DNA from 3 places in the Streptomyces sp. NPDC058665 genome. Region 2 is predicted to be linked to each of the others. Evidence: riboswitches for the same ligand, from Rfam matches in the RefSeq annotation. Region 2 holds a riboswitch; each other region holds the start of a gene.
What was found. A riboswitch is a leader RNA that binds a small molecule or an ion and turns the genes downstream of it on or off. The one in region 2 is predicted to bind thiamine pyrophosphate.
Positions count from the first base shown of each region.

Region 1: it holds a riboswitch for thiamine pyrophosphate, as region 2 does, so the genes downstream of both, ACFWV8_RS08125 (thiamine ABC transporter substrate binding subunit) here and thiC (phosphomethylpyrimidine synthase ThiC) in region 2, are expected to answer to the same signal.
Region 3: it holds a riboswitch for thiamine pyrophosphate, as region 2 does, so the genes downstream of both, thiO (glycine oxidase ThiO) here and thiC (phosphomethylpyrimidine synthase ThiC) in region 2, are expected to answer to the same signal.

Region 1 covers NZ_JBHXRX010000009.1:80,766-88,297, forward strand. Annotated here, with positions in the region: gene ACFWV8_RS08115 (phosphatidate cytidylyltransferase) at 1-658, shown strand, start outside; gene rlmN (23S rRNA (adenine(2503)-C(2))-methyltransferase RlmN) at 834-1,946, shown strand; TPP riboswitch at 2,002-2,126, shown strand; gene ACFWV8_RS08125 (thiamine ABC transporter substrate binding subunit) at 2,207-3,301, shown strand; gene ACFWV8_RS08130 (ABC transporter permease) at 3,409-5,019, shown strand; gene ACFWV8_RS08135 (ABC transporter ATP-binding protein) at 5,019-6,107, shown strand; gene ACFWV8_RS08140 (LOG family protein) at 6,137-7,186, opposite strand; gene ACFWV8_RS08145 (hypothetical protein) at 7,375-7,532, opposite strand, start outside.
Region 2 covers NZ_JBHXRX010000026.1:81,281-88,812, forward strand. Annotated here, with positions in the region: gene ACFWV8_RS19020 (ferritin-like domain-containing protein) at 1-270, opposite strand, end outside; gene ACFWV8_RS19025 (MFS transporter) at 296-1,747, opposite strand; gene thiC (phosphomethylpyrimidine synthase ThiC) at 2,024-3,778, opposite strand; TPP riboswitch at 3,773-3,915, opposite strand; gene ACFWV8_RS19035 (YibE/F family protein) at 3,987-5,291, shown strand; gene ACFWV8_RS19040 (SsgA family sporulation/cell division regulator) at 5,337-5,771, opposite strand; gene ACFWV8_RS19045 (IclR family transcriptional regulator) at 5,925-6,704, opposite strand; gene ACFWV8_RS19050 (DUF5326 family protein) at 6,987-7,205, opposite strand; gene ACFWV8_RS19055 (cupin domain-containing protein) at 7,368-7,532, opposite strand, start outside.
Region 3 covers NZ_JBHXRX010000071.1:28-7,559, reverse strand. Annotated here, with positions in the region: gene ACFWV8_RS32440 (deoxyribonuclease IV) at 49-924, opposite strand; gene ACFWV8_RS32435 (PASTA domain-containing protein) at 928-3,111, opposite strand; gene ACFWV8_RS32430 (thiazole synthase) at 3,278-4,072, opposite strand; gene thiS (sulfur carrier protein ThiS) at 4,078-4,278, opposite strand; gene thiO (glycine oxidase ThiO) at 4,347-5,630, opposite strand; TPP riboswitch at 5,627-5,741, opposite strand; gene ACFWV8_RS32415 (NAD(P)/FAD-dependent oxidoreductase) at 5,917-7,080, shown strand; gene ACFWV8_RS32410 (Rv2175c family DNA-binding protein) at 7,171-7,532, shown strand, end outside.

The sequences.
Region 1 (7,532 bases), on a different contig from region 2:
GAAGAAGGGCATCAAGGCACCCCTTGTCCCGCTCGCGGTCGGTGGTGCGGCGATGGTGGTCGCCGGCTACGTACGGGGCGCGGAAGGCGCCTGGGTCGCCACGGCGCTCACGGCGCTCGCCGTGCTCGCCTGGCGTATGACGGAGCCGCCCGAGGGCTATCTCAAGGACGTGACGGCGGGTGTTTTCGCGGCGTTCTACGTGCCCTTCCTGGCGACGTTCGTCGCGATGATGCTCAAGGCGGACGACGGCGCGCAGCGTGTGCTCACGTTCCTGGTTCTGACCATCGTCAGTGACACCGGTGCCTACGCGATCGGCTGGCGCTTCGGCAGCCACAAACTGGCGCCGCGCATCAGCCCCGGCAAGACCCGTGAAGGCCTCCTGGGCGCCGTGGGGTTCGCCTTGGCGGCCGGCGCGCTGTGCATGCAGTTCCTCATCGAGGACGGCACCTGGTGGCAAGGGCTGCTGCTCGGTCTCGCCGTGGCGGCCAGTGCCACGCTCGGGGACCTGGGTGAGTCGATGATCAAGCGGGACCTCGGGATCAAGGACATGGGCACGCTGCTGCCCGGTCACGGCGGCATCATGGACCGCCTCGACTCGCTTCTGCCTACGGCCCCGGTGGTGTGGCTGCTGCTGGTGGTCTTCGTCGGCTCGGGCTGAGCCCTGTCCGTACCGGTTACCCTGGTAAGGCCCGCCGTCCTGGACGGCGGGCCTTACTGCGCTCCGCGGTCGCGGAGCCCGTCACATGAGGTCTCCTGGCACCGGCAGTGTGCCCATGTCCCTCCCGCAGCCGGCGGGGAACACCGGCCTCGTCGTACCGAGGAGAAAACAGCTCATGGCACCGCCCAACCCCGGAGAGCTCACGTTCGTCGCGCCCCGTGGCGCCAAGAAGCCGCCGAGGCATCTCGCCGACCTCACGCCGGAAGAGCGCCGTGAGGCCGTCGCGTCGCTAGGCGAGAAAGCGTTCCGTGCCAAGCAGCTGTCGCAGCACTACTTCGCGCGGTTCGCGCACGACCCCGCCGAGTGGACGGACATCCCGGCCGCCGCGCGCGCGAGGCTGGCCACGGAGCTGCTGCCAGACCTGATGTCCGTGGTCCGGCACATCTCCTGCGACGACGACACCACCCGTAAAACGCTGTGGCGACTGCACGACGGCACGCTCGTCGAGTCCGTCCTGATGCGTTACCCGGACCGGGTCACCATGTGCATCTCCTCGCAGGCGGGGTGCGGCATGAACTGCCCGTTCTGCGCCACGGGGCAGGCGGGCCTCGACCGCAACCTGTCCACGGCGGAGATCGTGCACCAGATCGTGGACGGCATGCGCGCGCTGCGCGACGGCGAAGTCCCCGGCGGGCCCGCCCGGCTGTCCAACATCGTCTTCATGGGCATGGGCGAACCACTCGCCAACTACCGCCGCGTCGTCGGGGCGATCCGCCGGCTGACCGACCCCGAGCCGGACGGTCTCGGTCTCTCGCAACGGGGCATCACCGTCTCGACGGTGGGCCTGGTGCCCGCGATGCTGCGGTTCGCCGACGAGGGCTTCAAGTGTCGTCTCGCCGTCTCTCTGCACGCGCCCGACGACGAACTGCGCGACACCCTCGTGCCGGTCAACACCCGTTGGAAGGTGCGGGAGGTGCTGGACGCCGCTTGGGAGTACACGGAGAAGTCGGGCCGCCGCATCTCCATCGAGTACGCCATGATCCGCGACATCAACGACCAGGCGTGGCGGGGTGATCTGCTGGGACGGCTGCTCAAGGGGAAGCGGGTGCACGTCAATCTGATTCCGCTCAACCCGACGCCCGGCTCGAAGTGGACCGCCTCGCGCCCCGAGGACGAGAAGGCCTTCGTCGAGGCCATCGCCTCCCACGGGGTGCCCGTAACGGTGCGCGACACCCGCGGTCAGGAGATCGACGGGGCCTGCGGTCAGCTGGCGGCGACGGAGCGCTGAGCGCGGCCTAGGGGCCCCGTTGGGGTCCATGTACCCTGGGCTTCGAACGAATTACATATTCCGACAGGGGAGCGCCACAGCGCTGAGAGTGCGGCAGAGGCTCGGGAAGAGCCTCACGGTCGCAGACCCTCTGAACCTTGCCCAGGTCATTCTGGGTAGGAAGTTCGGTCATCACTCATGCTGTTGCGCCCTGCCCCGCTCCGGTCCGCCGGTGCGGGGCAGGGCCGCGTCTTCTCCTGGACATCCCAGGAGGAATTCAGTTGCGTACCACGAAGAAGATGGCGGTGGGCGCCGTCGCCGCGGCGCTGGGAGTCTCCACGCTCGCCGCGTGCGGCGGCGGGTCAGAGGACTCCACATCCTCGGACGGCACGAAGGCCAAGACCGTGACACTTGTCGCCCATGACTCGTTCGCCGCCTCGGACTCCGTACTGAAGGAGTTCACCGAGAAGACGGGCTACACCCTCAAGGTGCTGAAGAGCGGCGAGGCCGGCGAGGCGCTCAACAAGGAGATCCTCACCAAGGGTTCGCCGCAGGGCGACGTCTTCTTCGGCGTCGACAACACCCTCCTCTCGCGCGCTCTCGACAACGGCCTGTTCACGCCGCACCAGGCGAAGGGCCTCGACCAGGTCCGCGCCGACGTACGGCTCGACGACGCCGAGCACCGTGTCACGCCCGTCGACACCGGCGATATCTGCGTCAACTATGACAAGGCGTACTTCGCGGACAAGAAGCTGACGCCGCCGGAGTCCTTCGCCGACCTGACGAAGCCCGCCTACAAGGACCTCCTTGTGGTCGAGAACGCTGAGCAGTCCTCGCCGGGCCTCGGCTTCCTCCTCGGCACTGTCGCCGCGTACGGGGACGACGGCTGGCAGGGCTACTGGAAGAAGCTCAAGGCCAACGGCGTCCAGGTCGTCGACAGCTGGGAACAGGCCTACAACGAGGACTTCTCGGGCTCCGCAGGCGGCAAGAAGGCGAAGGCGGAGCGCCCGCTCGTCGTCTCGTACGCGTCGAGCCCGCCCGTCGAGGTCCTGTACGCCGAACCCCAGCCGAAGGATGCGCCGACCGGCGTCGCCACGGGGACCTGCTTCCGCCAGATCGAGTTCGCCGGTCTGCTCCAGGGGGCGAAGAACGAGGCGGGAGGTAAGGCCCTCCTGGACTTCCTGGTGAGCAAGACCTTCCAGGAGGACATGCCGCTCAACATGTTCGTGAATCCGGTCGTCGACGGTGCGAAGCTTCCCGCGCTCTTCACCGACCACGGCGCCGTCGTCGACAAGCCGCAGACCGTGGCTCCGGAGAAGATAGCCAAGAACCGTGACGAGTGGATCCAGTCGTGGTCCTCACTCGTCGTCAAGTAGGCGCGGACGCCGCGCGGAAGGGCGGGCCGGGCCGCATACGGGGCGGGGACGCCGAGGGCGCGGTGCGTGCGGCGCGGCGCCGGGGGAGTGCCGGACGGCTGTGCCTCATGGCCGTGCCCGTCGCGTTCTTCGGCGTCTTTTTCGCCTACCCCGTCGCCGCGATCGTCGGCCGCGGGCTGAAGGCCGACGGCTCCTGGCACTGGGGCAGATTCGGCGACGTACTGAGCCGGCCCGACATCGGGCAGGTGCTCTGGTTCACGACATGGCAGGCCGCCGTCTCCACCGCCCTCACCCTGCTGATCGCGCTCCCCGGTGCCTACGTCTTCGCGCGCTTCGAGTTCCCCGGCAAACAGCTCCTGCGCGCCGTCGTGACGGTGCCGTTCGTCCTGCCGACCGTCGTCGTCGGCACGGCGTTCCTCGCGCTGCTGGGGCGCGGCGGGCTGCTCGACGAACTGTGGGGCATACGGGCGGACACAACGGTGTGGGCGATCCTCGCCGCGCATGTTTTCTTCAACTACGCGGTGGTCGTCCGCACCGTGGGTGGCCTCTGGGCGCAACTGGACCCACGTCAGGAGGAGGCCGCACGGGTACTCGGTGCCGGGCGGCTCGCGGCGTGGTGGCGGGTCACGCTGCCCGCGTTGGGCCCCGCCGTGGCGGCCGCTGCGCTGATGGTCTTCCTCTTCACCTTCACCTCCTTCGGTATCGTCCAGATCCTGGGCGGTCCCGCGTACTCCACCTTGGAGGTGGAGATCTACCGGCAGACCGCGCGACTGCTCGATCTGCCCACGGCCGCCGTTCTGACGATGGTCCAGTTCGCCGCCGTCGGCGCGATCCTGGCGCTGCACGCCTGGACCGTACGGAGGCGGGAGACCGCCCTGAAACTGGTCGATCCCGCGCAGACGGTGCGCAGACCGCGCGGAGTCGGCCAGTGGGCGCTGCTCGCCGGCGTGCTCGGCACCGTCCTCCTGCTGATCCTGCTGCCTCTCGGCGTGCTGATCGAGCGGTCGCTCGACGGCCCGGCCGGGTACGGCTTCGACTACTACCGGGCGCTGCGATCGGTGGAGGCGAGCGGCGGCACGTTTCTCGTCCCGCCGCTGGAAGCGGTCTGGAACTCCCTGCGTTACGCCCTCGTCGCCACCGTCATCGCCCTGGTCGTGGGCGGGCTCGCCGCGGCAGCGCTCAGGCGGGCGGGGCGCCTCGTACGGGGCTTCGACGCGCTGCTGATGCTCCCGCTGGGCGTCTCGGCGGTCACTGTCGGCTTCGGGTTCCTGATCACGCTCGACAAGCCGCCGCTGGACCTGCGGGCGTCGTGGATCCTGGTGCCGCTGGCCCAGGCGTTGGTGGGGGTCCCCTTCGTCGTACGGACCATGCTTCCGGTCCTGCGTGCCGTGGACGGGCGGTTGCGCGAGGCCGCAGCGGTTCTTGGGGCGTCGCCGCTGCGCGTGTGGCGGGAGGTCGATCTGCCGGTGGTGCGGCGAGCGGTGCTGGTGGCCGCCGGATTCGCCTTCGCGGTCTCGCTCGGTGAGTTCGGTGCCACGGTCTTCATCGCGCGACCGGACCGGCCGACGCTGCCAGTGGCGGTCGCGCGGTTGCTGGGGCGGCCCGGTGATCTCAACTACGGGCAGGCGATGGCGCTGAGCACGGTGCTGATGGTGGTGTGCGCGGTGTCGTTGCTGGTGCTCGAACGTATCCGTACCGACCGTTCCGGAGAGTTCTGATGGCCCTGCTCACTCTTGAGGACGTGACGGTGCGATTCGGGCACCGTACGGCGCTCGACTCGGTGGATCTGGAGATCGCGGCGCACGAGATCGTCTGTGTCCTCGGGCCGAGTGGCAGCGGCAAGTCCACCTTGTTGCGCGTCGTCGCCGGCCTTCAACCGCCGGACACGGGGCGGGTGTTGCTGGAGGGCGCAGATCAGGCGGGGGTGCCGGTGCACCGGCGGGGTGTCGGGCTGATGTTCCAGGACCACCAGCTCTTCCCGCAGCGTGACGTCGGCGGCAACGTCGCCTTCGGGCTGCGCATGCGTGGCGAGCCACGCGGTCAACAGCAGCGACATGTCGCCGAGTTGCTCGACCTCGTCGGCCTGCCTGGCGCCCAGCGGCGCGCCGTAGCAGCGCTGTCCGGTGGCGAGCAGCAGCGTGTGGCGCTGGCGCGGGCGCTCGCCCCGCGCCCCCGGCTGCTCATGCTTGACGAACCGCTCGGCCAGCTCGACCGGAGTCTGCGCGAACGCCTGGTCGTGGAACTGCGCGGCGTGTTCGCCCAGTTGGGTACGACGGTGCTCGCCGTCACACACGACCAGGGCGAGGCATTCGCGCTCGCCGACCGGGTCGTGGTGATGCGCGACGGACGCGTCGCCCAGAGCGGCACACCCGTCGAGGTCTGGCAGCGTCCGGCCTCCGCGTTCGTCGCGCGCTTCCTGGGGTTCGACAACGTCGTGGCCGCCACGGTGCACGGCGATGTCGCCGACACACCCTGGGGCAAGATCCCCGTGCCCGTCGGCTCACCCCAGGGGCCCCGTGCGCTCCTGGTACGACCCGCCGGGGTACGGATCGGCCTTCCCGAGGACGGACTGCGCTGCACGGTCGGGGCGCGCACCTTCCGCGGCAGCCACGTCGCCGTCCTGCTCCGCCCCACCGACGGGCCGGAGATGGAGGCGGAGTGCACCCTTCGAGATGTGCCCGACGAGGGGGCTACGGTCGGGGTCTCCTTCGCGGCTGAGGACGTGGTGGTCCTGGACGACGCCGAACCGGACCCGGCAGACGCCGAAGAGGGCGCGGCTCCAACAGGCGGCAACGGGGCGGACTGACGAACGTCGTCCGCCCCGAGCTCCGCGGGTCAAGCCAAGAGTCGGGCCAGGGCGTCGGGCACCTCGGCCACCGAGTCGACGAGCGCGATGCGGGATTCCATCGAGCGCTCCCGCGCCAGCGACGTGAGCAGCGGCCAGGCGGGCAGCTTCTCCGTCCAGTGCCTGCGGTCCACCAGGACCATGGGCGTCGGTTCGCCGCGTGACTCGTAGTAGTTCGGCGTCGCGTTGTCGAAGACTTCCTGGACGGTGCCTGCGGCGCCGGGCAGGAAGACGACGCCGGCGTTGCAACGGGCGAGCAGACCGTCCTCACGGGTCGCGTTGGCGAAGTACTTCGCGATGTGGCCGGCGAAGGCGTTCGGCGGCTCGTGGCCGTAGAACCAGGTGGGGATTCCCACCGACCCGGCGCCCCCGGGCCAGCGGCCCCGTACCTCGAAGGCGGCTCGCGCCCAGTCGGAGATCGACGGGCTGAACGAAGGTGTCTTGGCGAGGATTTCGAGGGCCTCGTCCAGCATCTCGTCGGGATGCGGGGCGGCGTACGCCCCGAGGTTGGCGGCCTCCATGGCGCCGGGGCCGCCGCCGGTCGCGACAGTCAGCCCCGTACGGGCGAGGTCGCGGCCGAGGCGCGCAGCCCCCGTGTAAGCGTCGGTGCCCCGTGCCATGGCGTGGCCGCCCATCACGCCGACGACCCGCGCGCCGACCAGGAGTTCGTCCAGCGCGTCCGAGATCGCGTCGTCGTGGACCGACCTCAGCATCGAGCTGAGTATGTCGCCGTCGGCCTTGGTCCGCTGGAACCAGTCGTAGGCGAGCGCGTCCGGCGTGACCTCGTACCCGCCGTCGTCCAGCCCTTCGAAGAGATGCTCGGGCGTGTAGAGCAGGCCCCGGTACGGGTCGAAGGGGAGGTGCGGGACGGGTGGGAAGACCAGCGCCCCGTCAGCCCGTATCTTCGCCGCGGCGTCCGGTGCCATTGGGCAGCCCAGGAAGACGGTTTGGGAGGTGTCGGTGGACAGCAGGGCGAGCGTACGGCCTGTCAGGTCGACCGACTGGATCCGGTAGCCGCTGAGGGTCCCGCCCAGGACCACGCGGTCGAACTCGTCGAGGGTCTCGATCTCGCGGTCCAGGCCGTCGGCCCGGTGCTCCCAGAGCCCCTGCGGCCCCGCGCCGCCGCCTGTTGTGCGTCATGTCCGTCGTGTCCCTCGCCGTAAGCCATGCGGGACACGATAGGGCGCCCCTCGCAAGGGCGGGGGCGCAGTAGGGGAAGGCAGCCGGTTCAGCCGGTGAGTGGTACGGCGGCGAGCGCGGCGATCAACCACGTCAGCGGGCCGAAAACGGCGAGCAGCGCGCCCGCCCGCAGCGCGGCGGCGGCACGCAGCAGCACCGTGGGGGCGCCCACCCGTACCAACGCCGCCGTCGTCTCCGTACGGGCGT
Region 2 (7,532 bases):
CCGGACGGCCGCCGGTGCCGACGAGCCGCTGCCGCCGATGAAGGCGACGGCCAGTTCGGTGCCCGGTTCGAGGTCGTGCAGGTAGCGCTCGAAGGTGTCGGGGGTGGAGCGGTCGAGGCCGATCTCACCGAAGCGGGCCAGCGAGAGCTGCGGGCCGAGGGTGAGCGCGGGCAGACAGTCGACGAAGACGACGCGCGTCTTGCTCGTGCTCGCACCGTCGGTGCCCGCGGCGAGGTTGGTGCCGCTGCCCAGGTTGATGCCTGTGTTCATGACGTTTCCTCTCGAAAGGAGATGGTTACGTGCTCGCCGGCGCCCGGGAGCCGCGGGCGGCAGGACGCGAGGTCATGCCGAACGCGGTCGCGGCGCCGAGCATCATGAAGATTCCGATCGCGGCCCAGGCGTGGACGAACGCCTCATGGGTCGCGTCGTACGTGAGCGGGGTGCCGAGGATCGCGACCAGCAGGCTGATCCCCAGCACACTGCCGATCTGCCGGCTCATGTTGACCACCGCGCTGCCCGTGGAGAACCGGGCCGCCGGCAGGTCCGTCGTGGCGGTCGCGAGGATCGTGGGGAGCGCGAGGCCCACCCCGACGCCGCCGACCAGCCAGCCGGGCAGCAACTCGCTCGCGTAGTGCGGGTTCTGCCCCATGCCCGCCGCCATCAGCAGCACACCGGCGGTGCACAGCAGACAGCCGACGGCGACCATCCGGCCCGGCGGGACACGGGACGCCAGCTTCGCCGCGACGATCGCGCCCAGCGGGACCATCAGCGGGCCCGGGGCGATCCCGAGTCCCGTACGCAGTGCGGAGTAGTGCCAGACCTGCTGCATCCACAGGATCGCGGTGAGCAGGTTCGCGGCGAACGCCGCGCTGAAGGCGATGGCCGTCAGGTTCGACCAGCCGAAGGCCCGCACCCGGAGCAGCGCCGGTTCGATCACCGGGGAGGCATGGCGCCGCGACCGGAACCAGAACACCGCGACCCCGAGGACCGCACCGGCCAGCACGGCGGACGTCCGGACCGCGGACCAGTCGTTGATCTTCACCAGACCGAGTGCCAGCAGCCCGATCGCCCCCGTCAGCAGCGCGGCTCCCGGCAGATCGGGCAGCCGGGTCATCGCCGCTTCCCTGGAGTCGGGCACGATACGTACCGCCACGACCAGCGCGATGACACCGATGGGGATGTTCACCAGGAAGATCCACCGCCACGACGCGCTGACCAGCAGTCCGCCGACGACCGGCCCGGCCGCCGCCGCCAGCGCGGCGCTCGCCGACCAGATCCGTACGGCGCCGGCCCGGCGCTCCGGCGGGAACGCCGAGAGCAGCAGACCGAGACTGGCGGGCGTCAGCGCGGCGGCGCCGACCGCCTGGAGCACCCGGAAGAGGACCAGCTGCCACAGGGACGTCGATACGGCGCAGGCCGCGGACGCGGCGGTGAACAGGGCGACGCCGAGCAGGAATCCGGCCTTGCGGCCGTAGCGGTCGGACAGCCGCCCCAGGGGCACCAGGAGTGCGGCGAAGACGATGGCGTAGGCATTGAGTACCCAGGAGAGGTCCGCGAGGGAGACGCCGTCGAATTCACGGCCGATGGCGTCGAAGCCGACGTTGACGATGAAGAGATCGAGCCCGGCCATGAAGGCGGCCAGCGACAGAATGCCGAGCAGAAGCCCGGAGTGCGGGGGCAGATCCGGCGGGACGGGGGTCGGTGTCGATTCGGGCGCCGCGTGTCCGGTGCCGGTTTCTGTGGCCATTCAGGTCTATCCCTCGGGATGTTGGGGATGTCGGTGAAAGCGCTCTGCCGCCTGCGTCTACAGGACTCATCCGATACGTCGGCCACTCCCCGGTACAAGTGATTCCGCCCCGTGCCCACCTTTCGCGGCCCCGACCACCACTTTGGTGGGAGTCCCGGCTACGACCTACGGAGCCGGAGCACCGAACTCCGCGGATACGAGGGCACAGAGACAGAAAGGAGGCCCCCGACCGGTTCGCGCACCGGTCGGGGGCCTCCTTCTGTCACGTACCGCCGCTCACTCCGCCAGCGGCAGATAGACCCGGTTCCCGCTCGCCGCGAACTCCTTCGACTTGGCGGCCATTCCCGCCTCGATCTCGTCCTGCGAACCGCCGTGGTCCCGCCGGATGTCGTGTGATATCCGCATCGAGCAGAATTTGGGCCCGCACATCGAGCAGAAGTGCGCGGTCTTCGCCGGCTCGGCGGGCAGCGTCTCGTCGTGGAACTCCCGTGCCGTGTCCGGGTCGAGAGCCAGATTGAACTGGTCCTCCCAGCGGAACTCGAACCGCGCGTCCGACAGCGCGTCGTCCCACTCCTGCGCCCCCGGATGCCCCTTGGCCAGATCCGCCGCGTGCGCCGCGATCTTGTACGTGATGACACCGGTCTTCACGTCGTCGCGGTTCGGCAGGCCCAGATGCTCCTTGGGGGTCACGTAGCAGAGCATCGCCGTACCCCACCAGGCGATCATCGCCGCGCCGATGCCGGAGGTGATGTGGTCGTACGCCGGGGCGACATCCGTCGTCAGCGGGCCGAGCGTGTAGAACGGAGCCTCCTCGCAGATCTCCTGCTGGAGGTCGATGTTCTCCTTGATCTTGTGCATCGGGACATGGCCCGGACCTTCGATCATGGTCTGTACGTGGTGCCGCTTGGCGATGGTGTTCAGCTCGCCCAGCGTCCGCAACTCGGCGAACTGCGCCTCGTCGTTGGCGTCGGCGATCGAGCCGGGGCGCAGTCCGTCGCCGAGGGAGTACGTCACGTCGTACGCCGCGAGGATGTCGCACAGCTCCTCGAAGTTCTCGTACAGGAACGACTCCTTGTGGTGCGCGAGGCACCAGGCGGCCATGATCGAGCCGCCGCGCGAGACGATGCCGGTCTTGCGGCGGGCCGTCAGCGGCACGTAGCGCAGCAGCACGCCCGCGTGGACGGTCATGTAGTCGACGCCCTGCTCGGCCTGTTCGACGACGGTGTCCTTGTAGATCTCCCAGGTCAGCTCCTCGGCCTTGCCGTCGACCTTCTCCAGTGCCTGGTAGAGCGGCACGGTGCCGATGGGGACGGGGGAGTTGCGCAACACCCACTCGCGGGTGGTGTGGATGTTGCGGCCGGTGGAGAGGTCCATGACCGTGTCGGCGCCCCACTTGGTGGCCCAGGTCATCTTGTCCACCTCCTCCTCGATGGAGGAAGTGACCGCGGAATTACCGATGTTGGCGTTGACTTTCACGAGGAACCGCTTGCCGATGATCATGGGTTCGATCTCGGGGTGGTTGACGTTGGCGGGCAGTACGGCGCGGCCGGCCGCGATCTCGTCGCGTACGACCTCGGGCGCGACGTTCTCCCTGATGGCGACGTACTCCATCTCCGGGGTGATGTCGCCGCGCCGGGCGTACGCGAGTTGGGTCACCGCCTGCCCGTCGCGGCCCCGGCGCGGCTGGCGCGGGCGGCCGGGGAAGACCGCGTCGAGATTGCGGAGCCCGCCGCGTGGCGAGGTGTGCTTGAGCCCGTCGTCCTCGGGGCGGACGGGGCGGCCCGCGTACTCCTCGGTGTCGCCGCGGCCGATGATCCAGTTCTCCCGGAGCGGGGCGAGTCCGCGCCGTACGTCGGTTTCGACGGTGGGGTCGGTGTACGGCCCCGACGTGTCGTACAGCGTGACGTCGTCGCCGTTGGTGAGATGCACCTGCCGGACCGGCACCCGGAGATCGGGGCGCGATCCTTCCACGTATCCCTTGTGCCAGCCGATGGCTCGCGCGGCAGGCGTGCGTGTGTCCTGAACGGTCATATGAGACCTACTCCCTACGCCGGCATTACCCGGTAACAGGTTCGGCGGTCGACGCAGCTCAGGGATCCGGGGAAGCCCCGGAACTCCACAGTCAGCGCCCTCTCAGCCCGGTGCTCCGAGCTCCCGCGTGTGTAAAGGCACCACCACGCTAACGCCATATCGGGCGTGCTGAACAGAGTGCCTCCGCCGTTCTTGCGATGATCGGTCGGTGACCCCATCCCCGCAGACACCTGATCCGCACGGCCACTCGCACAGTCATGGGCCGGCCGCGCCGGTCTCCAGACACCTGCGCAAGGTCATCGCCGCGGTGCTGATTCCCTTCGCGACGGCCGTAGTTGTCGGTCTGATCGTGCTCTGGCCCGGCGGCGCCCCCGACCATGAGCGCACCGGTGTCGGCTTCGACCGGCAGACCCAGCAGGGCCAGGTGGTGAAGATCGAGCAGGTCGACTGCAAGGACGTGAACGCGGCTCAAGTCCCGTCCACGGGCGACACGTCGGCGCCCCAGGGGCGGGAGGCGGAGCGCGCGCAGAGCGGGGACTGCGAGAAGGCGACGGTGGAGGTGAAGAGCGGCAAGGACAAGGGGCGCAGGTTCGTCGAGGTCGTCCAGCCGGACGCGCCACGGCAGTTTCACGTGAAACAGGACGTTGTGGTGGCGTACGCCCCGGACGCGCCGAGGGATCTCCAGTACTCGGTCACGGACGTGGACCGCACGGTGCCGATGGCGCTGCTGGCCGGGATCTTCGCGCTCGCGGTGATCGTGGTGGGGCGGCTGCGGGGGCTGATGGCGCTGGTCGCGCTCGTCATCTCGTTCGCCGTGCTGACGCTGTTCATCCTTCCGGCGATCCTCCAGGGCTCGAACCCGCTGGTCGTCGCGGTGGTCGGCGCGAGCGCCATCATGCTGATCGCGCTGTATCTGTGCCACGGTCTGACCGCCCGTACGTCCGTCGCCGTGCTCGGTACCCTGATCTCCCTGCTGCTGATCGGGCTGCTGGGCTCGCTGTTCATCGGCTGGGCGAGTCTGACGGGCAACACGGACGACAACACCGGGCTGATCCACGGGCTGTTCCCGGAGATCGACATGAGCGGTCTGCTACTGGCCGGTGTGATCATCGGATCGCTCGGTGTGCTGGACGATGTGACGGTCACCCAGACGTCGGCGGTGTGGGAGCTGCGCCAGGCGGACCCCGACATGGGGCCCCGCGCGCTCTACCGGGCGGGTATCCGGATCGGCCGCGACCACATCGCGTCGGTGGTCAACACGCTTGTGCTGGCGTACGCGGGCGCGGCGCTGCCACTGCTGTTGCTCTTCTCGATCGCGGAGTCGAGCGTGGGGACGGTGGCCAACAGCGAGCTGGTGGCCGAGGAGATCGTACGGACCCTGGTGGGGTCGATCGGTCTGGTCGCTTCGGTGCCGGTGACGACGGCGCTGGCGGCGCTGGTGGTCTCGGCCGACCGGCCGGAGTCCTCGGGGCCGCGCGGTGGCGGCCGCGGTGGACGGCGGCGGAAGGCGTAGCGGCACGCGGGCCGGGGCCGAGGCTGGGGCCGGGGGCGGGGGCCCTCAGCCGGCGTTCTCCTCGGCGAGGATGCGGCCGAGGGTGTCGTCCAGGTTGGTCTCGAAGTCCCCGAGCGTCATCTCCTGGCCGAGCGGGACCAGCCGGTCCGTACGGTCGAGGAAGGCCACGAGCGGCGGGGCGCTGGCCCGGAACAGCGCGTGCTCCGCGCCGACCTGGAGCCTGATGTGGACGTCGGAGAGCTCTTCGGGATCGGTCGGCGAGATGTACACGTCGCCGTCGCCGCTGGGCTCGTTGATTCCGTCGATCAGCAGCTCGCGGCCGAAGGCCCACGTGACCGGGGCGTCGCCGGGCAGATGGAACGTCATCCGCACCGCATAGGGATCCACCGTCTCGTAACGGAGTTCCACGGGAATTCGGAATGAGAGCTCCTCGGAGACAAGGAAACTCATCAGGACTTCGGCCTGAACAAACTCGCGCATCAAGTACCCCGCAGTGGATGACAGAGAGTTACGGAGAGTAAAGAAATTCGGAGGGATTTCGAGGGTTTCAGGGGTGAAACGTCCGATATTGATGCCCCTTGATCCTCTTCTTAATCGTCCAGGACGCTGTAACAGATCACAAGGAGTGATATTTCAGATACTGATAGAGAATTCCAGCGAGCCGATCGTGTTTCCGATCTCTTTGCATAGGAGTTCGACAGCGGGAAGAAGTCTCTTCTCCTGACGCAGCGGCACGGACGTCGCGAGTGCCGCGGGTGTCGCCCCCGCCCTGACCGGTACGGCGGCGCAGGCCTGGCCGAGCGCGTACTCCTGGCGCTCCACCACCGGTCCCGTACGCCTCCCTACGGCGCCGAGGCGCGCCAGCATGGTGCGCCCGTCGGCGACGGAATAGGGAGTGAGCGGGCCCACGGGGTGCCGGTCCAGATGGTCCCGGCGAGCCTCGTCGTCGAGCTGGCTCAGCAGACACTGGCCGATCGCGTGCGCGTGCCCGGTCTCGCGGAAGGCGGCCCACTCGGCGACGGCGGGCGCGGCGGGGCTCTCGGCCACGGCGACGATCTCGATCTCGCCCTCGCGGTAGACCGCGAAATACACCGGCGCCCCGATCAGATCGCGGCAGTGCTCCATGGACTCGATCATCGCGCGTCTGGCCCGCTCGGCCTGCGCGGCTTTACCGGTCACCAGATGGTCGACCGCGTCGCCGAGGAAGAACACGCCCTGCTCCCGGCGCAGATAGCCCTCATGGGTCAGGGTGCGCAGCAGGTGATAGGCGGTGGGGAGGGGGAGACCGGCCTCACGGGCCAGCTGTTTCGCCGGGGCCCCGTTCGGATGGGTGCCCGCCGACTCCAGCAGGCGCAGCGCACGCCGCACCGAACCGATGAGAGTAGGGGCGGCTGGCGTGGTCGCGGTGGCCAAAGATCCCCCAGGCGTACGACGGGCGTGCGCCCGCTCCGCGGAGGCCGCCCCCGCGCGCCTGCCACGCCCGCCGGGAACCCGAGACAGAGTTCTGAGGTCCGGCGCCGAAAACTCGCTGTAATCCGTTGGCCAAAGCGGCCATCTACGCTGTTTTCGCAGGATGTAGCAGAGGGTTGCCACTCTAATGGCAGCTTCTGAGCGGAGCATGGTTTCGTCTCCGCCATTCCCCCGCGCGGGCTAACGCCTGGGCGGGGGCCGCCCCGGTGAGGGGCCCCGGCGGTCCTACCAGCCCCTGCGTGAGGACGAGGACGAGCTGAACTTGCGCACGCCGTAGACGAGCCCGCCGACCAGGGCCACCAGGATCAGCACCTTGAAGAGCAGCCCGATCACAAATCCGACGACGCTCGCGATCAGCCCGCCGAACACCACGAGAACGACGACCGGCAACGCGATCCACTTCACCCACCAGGGCATTCCCGCGACAATCTCCCGTACCGCCATCGTCCTTACCTCGTTCCCTGAGTACCTGAAGCATGTGGAGTGCGTGATACGTGAGATACGTTCCCGCTTCCTTCGATGCTAGAGCGGCGCGGGCCGGAGCGGAGGTCCCGGAGCCCTGGAACTCCCCTGATCCGACCCTGACGACATGGGTGAGGGTCTGTCTCAGCCCTCCGGCGGGGAGAAGACGACCATCACCCGCAGATCCTCGGTGATGTGGTGGAACTTGTGCGGCACCCCGGCCGGCACATAGACCACGCTGCCGCGCCCCACCTGCGTCGTCTCCATGCCCACGGTGATCGACGCGCGCCCGCTCATGACGAGGTAGAC
Region 3 (7,532 bases), on a different contig from region 2:
TGATCCACCGGGGATTACGGGACAGCCCTTAGGACAGGACCCGGGGCCTTACCCGTGCTCGCGCAGCTTCTTGAGCAGGGCCACGTCCGCCGCGTGGCCCTCCTTGCCGCCGGGGGTCTCGATCACCAGCGGAACGCCCTCGGTCGCCGGATGCGAGAACAGCGCCCGGAACGGCTCCTCGCCGATATGGCCCGCGCCGACGTTCACATGGCGGTCCTTGAGGGCGCCGCAGACGTCCTTGGAGTCGTTGGCGTGGATCAGCCGCAGGCGCCCGGGACCCACCGTCTCCACGAGCTCGTCCAGCGTCCGGCGTGTCCCGCCGGGCGCGGCCAGATCGTGGCCCGCGGCGAAGATGTGGCACGTGTCGAGGCAGACACCGAGCTTGGGGTGCGAGTCCAGCGCGGCGAAGTACGGACCGAAGTCCCCGGCCAGCGAACAGAGCGAGGAGCCCTGCCCCGCGGTCGACTCCAGCAGCAGATACGGGTCGTCGTCGTGCGTCAACTCGTCGAGAAGCGGCAGCAGCAGCTCCCGTACCTGCGCCAGCGCCACCTCGCGCGTCCGCCCGCCGGTCGCCGATCCGGTGTGCACGACGACGCCCGGCGCGCCGATCTCCCGGCCCCGGCGAAGGCTGTGCCGCAGTGACTCCACGGACCTCTCGGCCGTCTCAGGCGTGTGGGAGCCGAAGTTGATCAGGTAGGGCGCGTGGATGTACGCGGACAGCCCCTCGGCCGCGCACTCCGCGCGGAACCGTTCGTCCTGCGCGGGATTCCCGCGCGGTGTCGCCCAGCCCCGCGGGTTGGCGACGAAGACCTGGACGGTCTCGGCGCCGATGTCACGTGCCCAGGCCAGCCCCACGCGGGCGAGACCGCCCGCCACCGGAACATGGCCGCCTACGGGATTGCGCGGGCGGTCGGGGAGCGTCAAGCCTCAGATTCCCTTGGTCGTGATGGTGATGGTGCTGCCCTCGGGGGCCTCTTCGCCGCCGTCGACGGACTGCTTCTCCACGGTGTCGTCCAGGAACGGGAAGCTCCGGTCGACCTTCACCTCGAAGCCCGCCTCCGACAGCTCCGTCTTCGCGGCGTCTATCGACTTCCCGGTGACGTCCGGGACGGCGATCATCCGCGGGCCCTTGGAGATGGTCAGCGTGACCCTGTCGCCGCGGGCGAGCTTGGTGCCCTCCTTCGCGGACTGCCTGGCCACCGACCCGGCGTCCTCGGGGGAGTTGACCCGCTCGGCCGCGATCCTCACGTCGAGTCCCGCGTCCTCCAGCGAGGCGGTCGCCTCCTCCTCGGACTGACCGGTCACGTCGGGCATGTGGACCGGGCTGCCCTTGCTGACGACCAGCGCGACACCCGCGTCGGGCCGCAGCTCCGTACCCGCCTTCGGCTGGGTGCGGATGATGTCGCCCTGATCGGTCTGCTGGTCGAAGGAGCGGGTGACGACGCCGGGCGCAAGCCCGGCCTTCCTGAGGGCGTCCTTGGCGTCGGCCAGCGACTTGCCGGCCAGATCCGGGACCCGCACGATCTCCGGGCCGCGTGAGATGACGAGGGTCACCGACCCGTTGCCCCGTATCCGCGACCGCGGCTCGGGGTCGGTGCGCATGACCGTGCCGCGCTCGAACGTCCCGCTGAAGTCCTGTTCCACCTTCGCGTCCAGACCGGCGTCGGCGAGACGCTTCTTCGCGACCTCCTCGGTCTGTCCGAGGACGGAGGGGACACGGGTGAACTGCCCGGAGTTGATGTACCAGACCCCGACGCCCACACCGAGCACCAGCAGCGCGGCCACCACGATGGCGACGACGCCCCTGGGGGGTCCGGACGCGCCCCGGCGGCGCGCGGGAGGCCGTCGCGCCGGGGCGGGCGGTCCAGGCGGCGGCAGTGTGAGCCGGCTGGTGCGGCGGACCTGGTCGTCTCCCGAGGAGGCGGCCGGGCCGGGCGTACCGGATTCGTCGGCCGACACCGGGGAGCGGACAAGGCGCGGAATCACGCTCGTACGGTCGTCGGAGCCGTCCCCGAGGCCATCACCCGCACCGGTGGCCGGCGTGGCTCCGGAGGGGGCGTAGGAAGCCTGGGAGGCGTCCCGTGAGCGCCCGGCCCCGCCGTCGACGCTGTCGTGGCTGTCCTGGGACGGCTCCGAAGCGGCGCCCACCCTTGTGCCGCCCGTGCGGCCCTTGCCGCCTTTGGCTGCCTTGCCGGCCTTCGTGCCGGTGGAGGCCGACGTGGTCGTGGACGTCGTCGCCTGCGGCGGCATCGCGTCCAGCTGCGCGTCGTCGAGCGCGGCGCGTGTCTCCCGGGTCATCGCGAGGAGCGCCACCGCGTCCTCGGGGCGGATCTCAGGATTGCGGGCGGTGGCCGCCGCGACCAGCTCGTCCAGCTCGATCGCCATTCCGGGCACGGCGGCGGACGGCGCGGGCACGTCCTCGTTCAGATGGAGATAGAGCACCTGCGCGGGGGTGTCCCCGCCGTGCGGCTTGGCGCCGGTCAGCATCTCGTGCAGGACGACACCGCACGCGTACACGTCGACCCGGGTGTCGGAGGTGCCGTACTCGATCTGCTCAGGAGCGAGATAGGAGACCGTGCCGAGGATCGTGCCGCTGGTGTTGGTGACCGAGCCGACGGCCCGTACGAGACCGAAGTCGGCGACCTTCACCCGGCCGTCGTCCCCTATCAGGACGTTCTCCGGCTTGATGTCCCGGTGGATGAAGCCGGCCCGGTGCGCGGCGCCCAGCGCGGCCAGCATCGGCTCCAGGATGTCGAGGGCGGCACGCGGCTGGAGGGCGCCGCGCTCGCGCAGGACGTCGCGCAGCGTGCAGCCCTCCACATACTCCATCGCCAGATACACGTACGCGCCCTCGGCGCCCTGGTCGAAGACCCCCACCACGTTCGGGTGCGCCAGCCGCGCCACGGACTTGGCCTCGCGGATGAAGCGCTCCACGAAGACCGAGTCGGTCGCCAGGGCGGGGTGCATCACCTTCAGAGCCAGGACCCGGTCGAGCCGGGTGTCGACAGCGCGGTAGACCGTGGCCATGCCGCCGACGGCGATGCGCGCGTCGACGCGGTAACGGCCGTCGAGCACCTGCCCGACAAGAGGGTCCTTGAGCGTCGTATCCACCCGGCCGATTCTACGAGCCGCCACCGACACTCCCGCAGCCCCGGGTGAGGCCGGACGCGCCAATGGAGCCGTCTTGTGACAGCGCGCACACCACTTCGCGGCAATCGGCCGACACCCTTCCGGCCGCCGTCCCCCAGGGCCCCCTCCGGCCCTCCCGGAACGGGGGTCAGAAGGCCGGCCGCTCCGGGTCCAGTACCGCCAGCCCCTCCTTGGGAGACGAGGCGTCCGCGAAGTGCCTGCGCGGGATGCGCCCCGCGCGGTGGGCCAGCCGGCCCGCCTCGACCGCGTGCCGCATCGCCTCGGCCATCAGCACGGGCTCCTGGGCGCGCGTGACCGCCGACGCCAGCATGACCGCCGCGCATCCCAGCTCCATGGCGAGCGCCGCGTCGGAGGCCGTGCCCGCCCCCGCGTCCAGGATGACCGGCACGCGCGCGTGGCCGGTGATCAGCTCGAAGTTGTGCGGGTTACGGATGCCCAGACCCGATCCGATCGGTGACCCGAGCGGCATGATCGCCGCGCAGCCCACGTCCTCCAGCTTCCTCGCGAGCACCGGATCGTCGTTCGTGTACGGCAGGACGGTGAAACCGTCGTCCACCAACGTCTCGGCGGCGTCGAGCAGTTCGATCGGGTCGGGCAGCAGCGTCCGCTCGTCGGCGACCACTTCGAGCTTGATCCAGTCGGTACCCAGCGCCTCACGTGCCAGCCGCGCGGTGAGGACCGCCTCGCCCGCGGTGAAGCAGCCCGCCGTGTTCGGGAGCACCCGGATGCCGAGCCGGTCGAGTACCGACAGGACGGAGCCCTGCACGGTCGGGTCGAGCCTGCGCATGGCGACGGTGGTGAGCTCGGTGCCGGAGGCGGTCAGGGACCTTTCCAGTACGTCGAGGCTGGGCGCGCCGCCCGTCCCCATGATGAGCCGGGAGTTGAGTGCGGTGCCGCCGATGACGAGCCTGTCGTCGGACATCTGGTTCAGCCTCCCTGGACAGCGGTGAGGACTTCGACGCGGTCGCCGTCGGACAGGGCGGTGGCCGACCAGCGTCCGCGCGGGACGACGGTCTCGTTCAGCGCGGCGGCGACGCCGGACGGGGCGGGGGTGAGGGTCGCGACGAGGACGTCGAGGGTGACGGGGCCGGTGAGGACGCGGGTCTCCCCGTTCACCGAGACGGTCACGGAGGAGTCCGCGGGCGGGTTCGTGGGAGGGTTCGCGTGCGGATCGACGGGCGGATTCACGGTGTCTGTCATGCGTGCTGCTCCTGACCTGCGGAGACGGCGGGGGAGAGACCCGGCGCCTGGCCGGGCGCGAACGTGGGCGAGAAGCGGTCCGGTGTGAAGGGCCGTGCGTCGTCGGGGAGTTCACCCGTCGTGAGCACAGTGGCCATCACCTGGCCGGTGACTGGTGTCAGGAGCACCCCGTTGCGGTGGTGCCCGGTGGCCAGATGCAGGCCGGGCAGCGCGGTCGGGCCGAGCAGCGGGGCGTTGTCCGGCGATGTCGGCCGCAGCCCCGCGCGGGTCTCGGTGAGCGGCAGTTCGGTGATGCCGGGGAGCAGTTCATGGGCGTCGCGCAGGAGTTCGTACACCCCGCCCGCCGTCACCGTCGTGTCCCAGCCGAGTTCCTCGCTCGTGGCGCCGACGACCAGCTCGCCGTTCTCGCGCGGCACCAGATAGACATGGCTGCCGCGGACCTCGGCCCGCAGTGTCCGGGAGAGGAACGGCGCGTACGGGCGCGGCACCGTCAGCCGCAGGACCTGGCCCTTGACGGGCCGTACCGGCGGCAGGACGTCGTCCGGCACCCCGGCGAGCCGCCCGCTGAGACTGCCGCCGGCGATGACCACCTGCCCGGCGCCGAGTTCGGTACCGCCGCCGACGGTGACTCCGGCGGCCCGGTCCCGGACGACCCGCAGCCTCTCGGCCCACGCCCGGTGGAAGACCACCCCGGCCCGCTCGCAGGCTGTCACGAGGGCCGCCGCGAGCCTGCGCGGGTCGATCTGGTGGTCGCCGTCGGCCCGCAGCCCGCCGCGTACGCCCGGGGCGAGCATCGGCTCCAGCCGCCGGCACTCGCGACCGGTGAGCCATTCGGACTCCAGGCCCGACCTCCTTTGGAGGGCGTGGAGTTCACGCAGCCGCGCCCGGTCGTCGGCGTCGAGAGCGACCGCGAGCGTGCCGCAGGCGCGGTAGCCGGTGTCCTGCCCGGTGGCCGACTCCAGCTCGGCGACGAAGTCCGGATAGAGCCGCGCGGAGGCGATGTTCAGCCCCAGCAGGGTCTGCTCGCCGTGGTCGAGTTCGCTGACGGGGGCGAGCATCCCGGCGGCGACCCGCGCGGCCCCGCCGCCGGGCTCGGGATCGACGACGGTGACGCCGAGCCCGCGCTGCGCCGCGCGCCAGGCGGTGACGAGGCCGATGACGCCGCCCCCGACGACCAGGACGTCGGTGTGCCGGGGACCTTGGCCGGCCGGCGGGTCCGGAGACCTGCCCGGAGAGGTCTCCGGACCGGATTGCTCCAACGGAACGTGAGATGAGCGCATGGGCGTCCAGCTCCTCCCTTCGCCGGCATGACCCGGATCAGGTTCGTACGGTCGGAGGCCGCGTCAGCCTCCCTCTCAGCCCGGTGCGTACGGGCTCCCGCGAGGTGTGAAGTCTCTTGTTCGCTACTGCCGACAGATGCTTCCGGGTCAGCGTAACCCCCGCTCCCCGCGCCCTGTAAGGGCGTCGTCGTCCCGGCCCGATCCAAAAGCCAGACCCTAAGGTGATCAGGTGAACGAGCAGCGGAAGCAGGCGGACCGGCGGCGCACCGTCATCGTCGGCGCGGGCATGGCGGGCGTACAGACCGCCGTCGCCCTGCGTGAACTGGGGTACGGCGGCCCCGTCACCCTCATCGGGGCCGAGCCCCACCAGCCCTACGACAGGCCCCCACTCTCGAAGGCCGTCCTCCTTGGGACGGCGGAGAGTTCGGCCTTCGACGTGGACTTCGACGCGCTCTCCCTGGAGCTGCGGCTGGGACTGGAAGTGACCGGCGTGCGCCCCGACGACCACGAGGTGGACACGGCGGCGGGGCCGGTCCCGTACGACGTACTGGTCCTCGCCACCGGCGCCGGACCGATCACCCTCCCCGGCACCGAGGAAACGCCCGGTGTCCATCTGCTGCACACCCTGGACGACGCCGCGCGGCTGCGCCCCGTCCTGGACCGCCGGAACCACGTCGTCGTGGTCGGCGCGGGCTGGATCGGCGCCGAGTTCACCACCGCCGCCCGGGAGGCCGACTGCGCGGTGACCGTCGTCGAGGCCGCGGACCGTCCGCTCGCGGGCGCCCTGCCGGCCGAGGTCGCCACTCCGATGGGGGACTGGTACGCGCAGAGCGGCGCGGAACTCCTCACCCACGCGCGCGTGACGGGCGTCGGGCCCGGCACGGTGGCCCTCGCCGACGGCCGCGAGCTGGCGGCGGACGCGGTCGTCGTGGGCATCGGTGCCAGACCCGCCACGGCCTGGCTGGCGGGCTCCGGCATCGCGACCGGCCCCGAGGGCGCCGTCACGGCCGACGACCGGCTGCGCACGTCACGGGCCGACGTGTACGCGGTCGGGGACTGCGCCTCGTTCCCCTCGGCCCGCTACGGCGAGCGGCTGCTGGTGCACCACTGGGACAACGCGCTCCAGGGGCCGCGCACGGTCGCGGCGGACATCGTGGGGGAGGCTCACGAGCCGTACGACCCCGTGCCGTACTTCTGGTCCGAGCAGTTCGGCCGCTTCGTGCAGTACGCGGGCCATCACGCGCGGGCCGACACGCTGCTGTGGCGCGGCGACCCGGCGACCGCCGCCTGGTCGGTCCTGTGGCTGCGCGAGGGGGCGCTGGTGTCGCTGATGACCGTTGGCCGGCCGCGTGATCTGGCGCAGGGCCGCAAGCTCGTCGCGTCGGGCGCGCGGATCGACACGCGGCGGGCCGCAGACCCGGCCGTACCGCTCAAATCGACGGTTCTCTGACCCAGCCCGACCTCGCCCGACACCGCCCGGCGACCCGTTCGCCGTCCCGCTCGGCTTCCGACTGTCAGTCCGGGATGGCAGGCTTGTCCTGTGACTGAGATTGACGCAAAGATCGATGCTCTCGTCCCTGCCTGGCTTCACCTGCCCGATATCGCCGAAATGCTGGATATCGAGGTGACGCGTGTGCGTCAGCTGGTGAAGGAAGGCACGCTGATCGCCGTGCGCCGCGGGGAGAACCGCGCGCTCCAGGTGCCGGCCGCCTTCATCGACGGCAACAAGGTCGTCAAGGGCCTCGCCGGGACCTTGACGCTCCTGAGGGACGACAGCTTCACCGACGAAGAGATGCTTGAGTGGCTCTTCACTCCCGACCCGTCCCTGCCGGGCACGCCCGCGCAGGCCCTCAGCGAGAATCGCGGTACGGAGGTGAAGCGCCGCGCTCAGGCGCTCGCCGT